2 regions of the Haloactinospora alba genome follow, and region 1 is predicted to be linked to the other one. Evidence: predicted binding sites of a transcription regulator. Region 1 holds the regulator's gene; the other holds the start of a gene.
The links. Region 1 encodes HrcA, which represses chaperone genes, less so after heat shock. Its sites were predicted from a motif close to TTGGCACTCTCNNNNNGAGAGTGCCAA; they were not measured.
Positions count from the first base shown of each region.

Region 1 (4,953 bases):
ACCCCGAACAGGATGGACAGCACCCAGAACACCGCGATGAGTACGGAGCCGATCCAGGAGATGTCCGGAAAGTACATTCCGAGCCAGAGGTAGACGACCGTGGAGAGGACGTAGGGGATGAGTAGCGTGAGCTGGAAGTTGAGCGCTTCGCTCGCGTGGCTCCGGATGAAGCCCGACTGGTTCTTCCGGGCCGCGTACACGACGAGCGCCGGCAACCATCCCAGGCACGCCAGGATCACACCGGAGAGGTGAGCGAGCATGGCCCAGGTGGGGTCCTCGGCGGTTCCCGCCTGTTGGGGCGCGGGAGCCCCGCCGCTGGGTTGCCCGTAGCCCTGTGGTGGCTGTGGTGGGTAACCGTACTGCTCGCCTCCCGGATAGTTGGGAGCGGGCTGTTGTCCGTAGCCCTGCGGCGGCTGTTGCGGGTACTGCCCGCCGCTGGGTTGCCCGTAGCCCTGTGGCGATTGTGGCGGGTAGGCGCCCCCCCGGGTGGTTGGGGGCGGGTTGTTGGTAGCCCTGCGGAGGCTGTTGCGGGGAAGGGCCCTGCCCCGGCTGCCCCCCGGACCCCGACCGCGTGTGGTCCGGATATCCACCGGGCTGTTGCGGGCCGGGAGCGGGATGTCCGTTGGCGGGCGGTTCCTGTGGCGGCGGTTGGTTCGGTGGGGTCTCACTCATCAGCGTTTCGGGGCGTGAGGCCGAGCTGCGCACGGCGGGGAGGGAACGCCCTTCTCCTTTCTGGCAGTGTGGACGAAGTCGTCCGGACTGTCGACGGTACAAGCGGTGACCGTGGGCAGAGCACGTACCGGTGGACGAGGGGAGAACACTTTCGGCTCGGGGATCGCGCCGGCTGGAACGGCTCCACCGGTCCCTCCCTTCCCGGCGGCTCACAACGGTTACGACCGACGTGTGCGGCTGACCAGGCCACCGGCGGTCCCTCCGGTCCCCGCACGAGGACCCACGGTGCCAGCGCCGCGTGACCATGCCGGAACCGTCGGGTGAATCATGGCACGGACCAGTGCCCTTCTCGCAGCTGAGACTACTGCTCCCCCTCCGCTGGGAGATCGGTGACGAAATCAATCAGTTCTTCGACGCGCCCCAGAAGCTCAGGTTCCACATCCGCGAAGGATCGTACCGAGGCGAGAATACGCCGCCACGCCGTCGGGGGGTCCGTGTCCCAACCCAGGGCGTTGAGTACCCCCTCTTTCCACGGAACTCCACGCGGTACCTCGGGCCACGCGCTGATTCCCAGTGAGGACGGCTTCACCGCCTGCCAGACGTCGACGAAGGGGTGGCCCGTGACCAGGACATGCTCGGAACGGGTCTGCTCGGCGATCGCGCTTTCCTTCGACCCGGGAACGAGGTGGTCCACAAGAACACCAAGCCGCCGTTGCGGAGACGGAGCGAACTCGTCGATCACCGCGGGAAGGTGGTCGATCCCTTCCAGATACTCCACGACCACGCCCTCGACCCGCAGGTCGTGTCCCCAGACCCTCTCCACCAGCTCGGCGTCGTGCACACCCTCCACGTAGATCCGGCTCTCCCTGGCAACGCGGGCTCGGGCGCTCGGAACAGCGAGTGACCCCGAGGCGCTGCGTGCGGGACCAGTGGCCTCCGGGGCGGGGTGGACCACCGTGACCGGGCGGCCGTCCATCAGGAAGGCCGCGGGGGCCAGGTCGAACACCCGCTGTCTACCGTGCCGGTCCTCCACGGTGACAGTGTTCTTGTCCCAGCCGACAATGGCACCGCAGAACCGTTCGTCGGCTGTCTCGACGACCAGCCCCTGCTCGGCGGGGATCTCGGGAACACTCCCCCTGCGGGGGCGCCGCCATTCCCCCGCCAGAACGTCGCTGCCATAGTTCTTTCCCGGATTCGTGCGCACAGCCGCGGATTCTACTGAACACAGCCGTTGTCGGCGGGCGATGAATGAGAAGAGACACGTGTGTCCCGCTGGTAGGCGGGGTTCCTCCCGCCCGCGTGTCAGCGGGGTTGCGGCCGTGCCCGTCGTATGGCAATGGCACCCGGGCGGGAACGGGAACGGACAGTGGGAAAGACCGGACACGGGCCCGTACTGACGGGTGTTCCCGCGGCAACCGGGAACGCCGCGGGGTCCGCTGTCCTGCCCCGAGGGCCGGGAGAGCCGCCCTGGGCAGCGTCGGCTTTGCACAGCAACATAGAATTAGCACTTGAGACGATAGAGTGCCAGGAGGTGAGCGCGTGCTCGACGACCGCAAACTCGCGGTTCTGCGTGCCATCGTCGAGGACTACGTGGCTACGAACGAGCCAGTAGGCTCGAAGGCACTCGCCGACCGGTACAGCCTCGGGGTTTCCTCGGCGACGATACGTAACGAGATGGTCGCTCTCGAGGAAGAGGGATATATCGCCCAACCGCATACCAGTGCGGGACGGATCCCGACAGACAAGGGGTACCGTCTGTTCGTGGATCGCCTGTCCACGGTGAAACCGTTGTCCGTGGCGGAGCGGCGTGCGATCGAGTCGTTCCTGAGCGGAACCGTCGACCTGGACGAGATCGTTGGGCGTACCGTGCGGTTGCTCGCCCAGCTCACCCAGCAGGTCGCGATCGTTCAGTACCCTTCCCTGACCCGGTCGGCGGTGCAGCACGTAGAGCTCGTCCCGCTCGGGAACCAGCGGGTGATGATGGTGCTCATCACCGACACTGGTCGGGTGGAGCAGCGGGTGGTCGACGGAGCCGAGCAGGTCTCGGAAGAGGCCGTGGAGAACCTGGGCCACGTATTGAACCGGGCCCTGGCGGGTAGATGGTTAGAGGACGTTCCGTCAGCTGTGACTGAGCTTCCCTCGCAGATGCCCCCAGACGACCGGCCGATGACCGCATCAGTGCTGTCCGAGTTGCTGGAGAGCGTCGTGGAGAAACGCGACGAGAAGGTGGTGCTCGGAGGAACGTCCAATCTCGCAGGGATGGACTTTTCAGCTAGCCTGCGGGAGGTACTGGAGGCGCTGGAAGAAAACGTGGTCCTCATCCGTTTGCTCGGTGAGGCAGGTGATCCGTCCATGCTAACGGTACGCATCGGCGCGGAGAACTCCCACGAAGGGCTGAGGTCCACTTCGATCGTTTCCGCAGGATACGGGGCTGGGGACCAGTCGCTTGCCAAGCTCGGCGTGGTCGGCCCTACCCGGATGGACTACCCCGGAACGATGGGAGCAGTACGCGCTGTGGCTCGGTATGTCGGTTCGATTTTGGCGGGGCAGTAAGTGGCCAGAGATTATTACGAGATCCTCGGTGTGCGTCGGGACGCGACCCAGGATGAGATCAAGAAGGCGTACCGGCGCCTTGCCCGTGAGTTGCATCCGGATGTCAATCCCGACGACTCGGAAACACAGGACCGCTTCAAAGAAGTAACCCAGGCTTACGAAGTTCTCTCCGACGAGAACAAGCGTCGGATGTTCGACATGGGCGCCGACCCGTTCGCTCCCTCCGGGGGCGGAGGCGGCGGCTCGGCCGGCGGCTTCGGCGCGTCGGGCTTCCCCTTCGACGACATCATGAACGCCTTCTTCGGTGGACAGGCGGGCGGAGGCCGCGGCCCCCGCGAGCGCAGCCGCCGTGGACGCAGCATCAAGGTGCGTGTCGAACTCGACCTTGCGGAGACGGCGTTCGGTGTCACGAAGGACGTGACGTTCCCCACGGCGATCCTGTGCGACACCTGTCAGGGTGAGGGCGCGGCCAAGGGAAGTAAGCGCCACACGTGTGACATGTGCCAGGGACGTGGCGAGGTGTCCCAGGTGGCTCGGTCCTTCCTTGGCCAGGTCATGACCACACGTCCCTGTCCACAGTGCTCCGGGCAGGGAAGCATCATCACCAACCCCTGCGGCGACTGCGCCGGTGAGGGTCGCGTCCAGGAAAAAGTCACCCGTAAGGTGCAGATTCCCGCGGGTGTCGAGGACGGAACCCAGATCCAGCTCGCCGGTGAGGGTGAGGTGGGCCCCAACGGGGGGCCGCGCGGCGACATCTTCCTGGAGATCGTGCAGCGTCCCCACTCGACCTTCGAACGTCACGGGGACGACCTGCACTGCACCGTGACCGTCCCGATGACAGCGGCGGCGCTGGGCGCCTCGCTCACGATCGACACGCTGGACGGGACCGAGGAGATCGACCTGCGTCCCGGCACCAGCTCCGGGCGGGTGATCACGCTCCCGGACCGCGGAACCCGGCACCTTGACGGTGGGGGACGTGGTGACCTCAAGATCCAGGTCGAGGTCGAAACACCCGCCAAGCTGGATGAGGAGCAGGAGTCGTTGCTGCGCAAGCTCGCCGAGCTGCGGGGCGAGGACCACCCGCCCGGCAAGTTCAGTCCCGGACACGGGAACTTCTTCTCCAAACTGCGCGGCGCGTTCAGTTCCCGGTAGTCGGGATGCGGTACGTGGCGAAACAAGAGGGGAACGCGTGACACCTCCGGTCTTCGTTACTGGCGCCGGGGAGCTCGACACCGAACGGGTGGTGCTCTCCGGCGCGGAGGGGCGACACGCTGCGACGGTACGTCGCCTCTCCGCCGGAGACGTGGTGCAGCTCACTGACGGTGCGGGTACGCGCGCTCGTTGCATGGTGACCGAGGTGGGCAAGGACACCCTGGTCTGCGCGGTCGAGGAGCGGGCGACCGACCCGGTGCCGTGTCCCTGGCTGACCGTGGTGCAGGCTCTGCCCAAGGGAGACAGGGGAGAGTTGGCCGTCGAGAGCATGACCGAGGTCGGTGTGGACACGATCGTCCCATGGTCGGCCGAACGGTGCGTGACCCGATGGAAGCCCGAGCGTGTCCCCAAAGCGTTGGGCAAGTGGCGGGCCACGGCGAGGGAAGCCGCCAAACAGGCGCGTCGCAGCCGCATACCCGAGGTGACCGAACCGGCGACCACGGACGGGGTAGCTTCCCTGATCAGCGCTTCCGGCCTCGGAATCGTCCTGCACGAGGAATCCGGTCACCGGTTGTC
Region 1 covers NZ_VFQC01000001.1:1,015,937-1,020,889, forward strand. Annotated here, with positions in the region: gene FHX37_RS23440 (DUF4870 domain-containing protein) at 1-590, opposite strand, end outside; gene FHX37_RS04685 (DUF3097 domain-containing protein) at 1,034-1,876, opposite strand; gene hrcA (heat-inducible transcriptional repressor HrcA) at 2,212-3,225, shown strand; gene dnaJ (molecular chaperone DnaJ) at 3,226-4,377, shown strand; gene FHX37_RS04700 (16S rRNA (uracil(1498)-N(3))-methyltransferase) at 4,415-4,953, shown strand, end outside.

Region 2 (4,953 bases), 860 kb from region 1:
CGCGGAGGCCCCCTCGTGCCGTTCAGCCTCGACGTGACGCGGCGACACTCCCGCGGACCGGGCGGCGAGGATCCGTTCACTCTCGTGCTCGCTCGGCTCCGCGACAGTCGGCCCGCGCGGCTGGCTCTGGCCGCCGTCCTCGTGGCGGTCTGCCTCGTGCCGGGCGCGCAGACGGTCGTCGCCCCGGCGACCGACACCGCCACGGCCGACAGCGACCTCGACGAGCTCAAGAAGAAGGCCGACAAGGCCAAGGAGGAGCTCGAGGAGGCCACCGAGGACTACACCGAGCGGGAGAAGGCGCTGGAGGACGCCCAGGACGAGCTCGTCTCCACCCTGGAGGACCTGCAGGAGACCGAACAGGACCTCGCCGAGATGCGCGAACCCCTGTCCCAGCTCGCCAGCACCCTGTACCAGCAGCCCGACGGCGGCACCCTCGGGATGATGACCTCCGGGACGATCGAACAGGACCTCCAGGTGGAGTCCTACGTCGGCAAGCTCTCCGACGACCAGCAGGCGCTGCTGGAGGAGGCCAACAGTCTCCGGGAGGAGAAGTCCGACCTCGCCAACGACGCGCAGGCGCTGCAGTCGGAGACGCAGCTGGAACGGGTCGAGCTCAAGGGCGACCTCGCCGACCTGCGGGAGAAGTCGGAGGAGAGCACCGAGGAGCTCACCAGCGAGCTGGAGGACCGCGGGCTGGACGTCGACACCTACATGGCCGGGGCGGAGTGCGACCCCTCCAAGGGGGAGAACGCCTCCGACTCGGCCAACGGCCTGCTTCCGGACAGCTCCCTGTGCGAACTCCCGCAGGGCGGCGAGTTCCTGCGCGCCGACGCGGCCGTGGACTTCATCGAGATGAACCAGGCCTACGCCGAGGAGTTCGGTGAGGAGATGTGCGTGACCAGCTCCTACCGCGACCTCCCCAACCAGCAGCGCGTGTTCGCCGAGCAACCCCCCGGCAACGCCGCCGTCCCGGGCACCAGCAACCACGGCTGGGGCCTGGCGATCGACCTGTGCGGCGGGGTGCAGAACGAGGGGACGCCGCAGTTCAACTGGCTGGAGGAGAACTCCGAGCAGTGGGGCTGGTTCCACCCGCAGTGGGCCTACTCCAGCCCCTACGAGCCCTGGCACTGGGAGTACGAGGCCGTCAGCGGCGCCGACTGACCCCGCCCGGTCCGCGGGCGGGCGGTGGACCCCTCACCCGCGGATGGTGACGGACAGGCGGCTGCTGGCCGCGTGTCCGGCGAGAGCGCGCGCGTCCTCCGGAGTGACCGCCACGAGCAGGAGCGCGCCCGTCTCCCCGGACCCGGCCCGGTCGTCTTCCGGAACGGCGATCACCGGGCAGTCGGCCACCACCCGCTCGGCCGGACCGCCGCCCACCGCCTCCGCGGCGAAGCCGGCCGCGGACGGTTCGCCCGCCGCGAGGATGTCAACCCTGCTTCCCGGGTTGAGGAGGGTGAGAGCTCCGGCGTCCGCCACCCGGACCGGGGCGGCCACCCTGTCGGCGCCGTACTCGGCGGCGGGCGGGTCCGCGACCCGGGCGGTGGTGAGCACCTCCCCGCCGCGCAGCGGACCGGTCAAGGACATGCCATCAGTGTCGGTGTCCGGCGGAAGGGCGCCGTCGGGCACGGCCTCGCGCGGAAGGGAGCGCACCGTGGTGTCGCGCGGTGCCAGTGGGGAGGAGGCGGACACGTCTCCCGCCGCCACCAGGACGTCCGTGGTGGGCTCCGGAGGCGGGCGCAGCAACAGGACCGCGCCCGCGAACGCGAGCGCGGCGCAGGACGTGCCGAACGCGCGCCTGTGCCGGGACAGGAAGGCGCCCGGAACGCGCCGGCGCGTTCTCACAGCGGGCGGAGTGCTGGACGTGTGATGGCCATGTCAGCACGATACGACGCCGGGCAGGGAGTGGGGCGCCTGTCCACAGGCGCGGGGGTGCGGGTCCTGTTCGACGGACGGCGTCCGCCGAACAACCTAGCTGGAGGAGGCGGAGGCGGTGCTCGTCGACCCGCTGGAGGACCCGGAGGAGCTCGCGGTTCCGGAGGAGGAGTCGCCCGATCCGGAGGAGCCCGAGCTGGAGGAGTCCGAGCCGGAGCCGGACGAGTCCGCGCTTGAGCTGTCGCTCTTCTGGCCGCTGCCGTTCGCGGACTCCGAGGAGCCGTTGGCGGAGACCGACGATCCGGAACCGGGCTTGCTGTCGGTGTGGTAGAAGCCGGAGCCCTTGAAGACGATCCCCACAGCCGAGTACACCTTGCGCAGGCGGCCCTCGCACTCGGGGCACACGGTCAGCGAGTCGTCGCTGAAGCTCTGCACGACTTCCATCTGAGCGTCGCATGCGGTGCACGCGTACTGGTACGTAGGCACGGATCCTCCTTGCTGGCACTCTCGCCCGCTGACTGCTAAATGGTACGTGCTCGGGCAGCGCTGCCGCGACTCGGGGCGCTGCCACCGGCCGGTACGGCGCCGCCGGGATATGCAACACCCGGCGGTTCGGCGCTGTTCCCTCGCACACACCGGCGGGGTCAGAACCAGGAGAGCCCGCCCGTCGGCGTCACGACCCCGTGTACCGGCTGGTCGTGCGGTTCCGTGGGCACCGCGTCCACCAGTTCGGTGTCGTAAATCACCGCGACGATGCTCGTGTTCGGCCCGGCCAGCGACAGGGCCCGGTCGTAGCAGCCGGCCCCGCGCCCCAACCGGTAGCCCTTGCGGTCGATGGCCAGCGCGGGGCACACGATGGCCGACGCCCGCCGCACCGCCTCGGGGCCGTGCCGCTGACCGGTGGGTTCCAGCAGGTCGTTGGCGGTGCGGGTGAGACTGTCCGGACCCTCGTAGGAGGCCCAGTCCAGGTTCCGGTCCGGCAGGAACACCGGCAGCAGCACGTAGGTACCGCGCCGCCACAGCGCGGTGATGAGTTTGTGGGTGTCCGGCTCGGTTCCGACCGAGTAGTACACGGCGACCGTCCCGCCCGTGTCGAAGGGCGGCGTGCTGGCGAGAGCGTCCCTGAGCGCCGTCCCCGCGCGCTGCGTCTCGGACTCGGGCAGACTGCGCCGTTCCTGCGTGATCCGCCGGCGCATCTCCCGTTTCTCGGTGGTCTCCATGGCACCCAGTCTCCCAGCCACGGCCCGACGGTGAGGAATGCGTGAAGAACGGGTGAATGTCCCTTGCGCCGTACGGCGCTCACCGGCCAGCGCGCTGCCGTGACGCGGACCGGCCCACGCGTGCCGGGCGGTCACGGCACCGGCGCTGTCCTACAGTGCCGGCATGGCTGAAACGCAACCCGCTGTCCCCACTGTCACGAAAGCCGTGGTACCCGCGGCGGGTCTGGGCACCCGGTTCCTGCCCGCGACCAAGGCGACGCCCAAGGAGATGCTGCCGATCCTGGACAAACCCGCGATCCAGTACGTCGTGGAGGAGGCCGTCGCCGCCGGCCTCGACGACGTCCTCGTGATCACGGGGCGCAGCAAACGCTCCATCGAGGACCACTTCGACCGCGCCTACGAGCTGGAGGAGGCGCTGCGCGCCAAGGGCGACACCCGGCGCCTGCGGTCGGTGCAGGCCACCAGTGAGCTCGCCCAGATGCACTACGTGCGGCAGGGCGACCCGCGCGGGTTGGGCCACGCGGTCCTGTGCGCCGCGGCCCACGTGGGGCGGGAACCGTTCGCCGTGCTGCTGGGCGACGACCTCATCGGCGAGGTGGACGCGCTGCTCGCGCGGATGATCGAGGTGCGCGAGACCTACGGCGGCAGCGTGGTGGCGCTGATGGAGGTCGACCCCGAGAACGTGTCCTCCTACGGGTGCGCCGCCGTGGAACCGGCGGACGAACCGGACGTCGTCACGGTCACCGACCTGGTGGAGAAACCGCCGGTGGAGAGCGCCCCCAGCCGGTGGGTGATCATCGGCCGCTACATCTGCGACCCGGCGGTGTTCGACGTGCTGCGCGAGACCCCGCCCGGCAGGGGCGGGGAGATCCAGCTCACCGACGCGCTGCGGGAGCTGGCCGGGCGCGGGGCCGACGAGGGCGGGCCCGTGCACGGAGTGCTGTTCCCCGGGCGGCGCTACGACACCGGGAACACGGTGGACTACCTCCGCACCGTCGTGGAGTTCGCGTGCCGCCGCCCCGACCTCGCCGCCGAGTTCCTGCCCTGGCTGCGCTCGTTCGTGGCGGAGAAGGACAATCCCCAGACGTGAGGGCGGGGCTGTCCGGGACCCCCACCCGGCGTGGAACACTGGACACCTCGGCGGTGCGGCGTCAACGAACGGGGGAGCGACGACGATGAAGAGCGTGGAGCAGCACATCCGGGACGTTCTGGAGCTCGTTCACCCCACGGAGCCCACCGAGCTGGACCTGCTCCAGGCGCACGGCGGGGTGCTCGCCGAACCCGTGTCCGCGCCGGTCTCCCTCCCGCGGTTCGACAACTCCGCGGTGGACGGCTACGCCGTCGTGGCCACCGACCTCGACGGCGCCTCGGAGCAGGACCCGGCGCGTCTGCCCGTCGTCGCCGACATCCCCGCCGGGGACACCGCTGTGGTGACACTGCGGCCCGGCCAGTGCGCGCGCATCATGACCGGCGCGCCCCTCCCCGGGGGAGCGGACGCCGCGGTCCCGGTGGAGTGGACCGACGGCGGGACGGGGACCGTGACCGTCGACCGGCCCGTGACCGCCGGGAACGCCGTACGCCGCGCCGGCGGGGACGTGCGCGAGGGGGACCCGGTGCTGCGGTCCGGGGTGCGCGTGGGGCCGTCCGAGACGGCGGTGCTGGCCGCGGTCGGCCGGGGCAGGGTGCGGGTGCACCCGCGGCCGCGGGTCGCCGTCCTGTCCACCGGGGAGGAACTGGTGGAACCCGGGGCGCCGCTCGGCCGGGGGCAGATCTGGGAGTCCAACAGCTACATGCTGGCCACCGCCGTACGGGACGCCGACGGTGTCGCGTCCCGGCACGCCGCCACCGGCGACGACCCGGA
Region 2 covers NZ_VFQC01000001.1:153,858-158,810, forward strand. Annotated here, with positions in the region: gene FHX37_RS00735 (D-alanyl-D-alanine carboxypeptidase family protein) at 1-1,161, shown strand, start outside; gene FHX37_RS00740 (SAF domain-containing protein) at 1,195-1,842, opposite strand; gene FHX37_RS00745 (FmdB family zinc ribbon protein) at 1,969-2,358, opposite strand; gene FHX37_RS00750 (5-formyltetrahydrofolate cyclo-ligase) at 2,517-3,113, opposite strand; gene galU (UTP--glucose-1-phosphate uridylyltransferase GalU) at 3,256-4,182, shown strand; gene glp (molybdotransferase-like divisome protein Glp) at 4,268-4,953, shown strand, end outside.
Region 2: FHX37_RS00745 (FmdB family zinc ribbon protein) is a predicted target of HrcA. The motif match lies at 2,371-2,397, and genes of this name have one in related genera.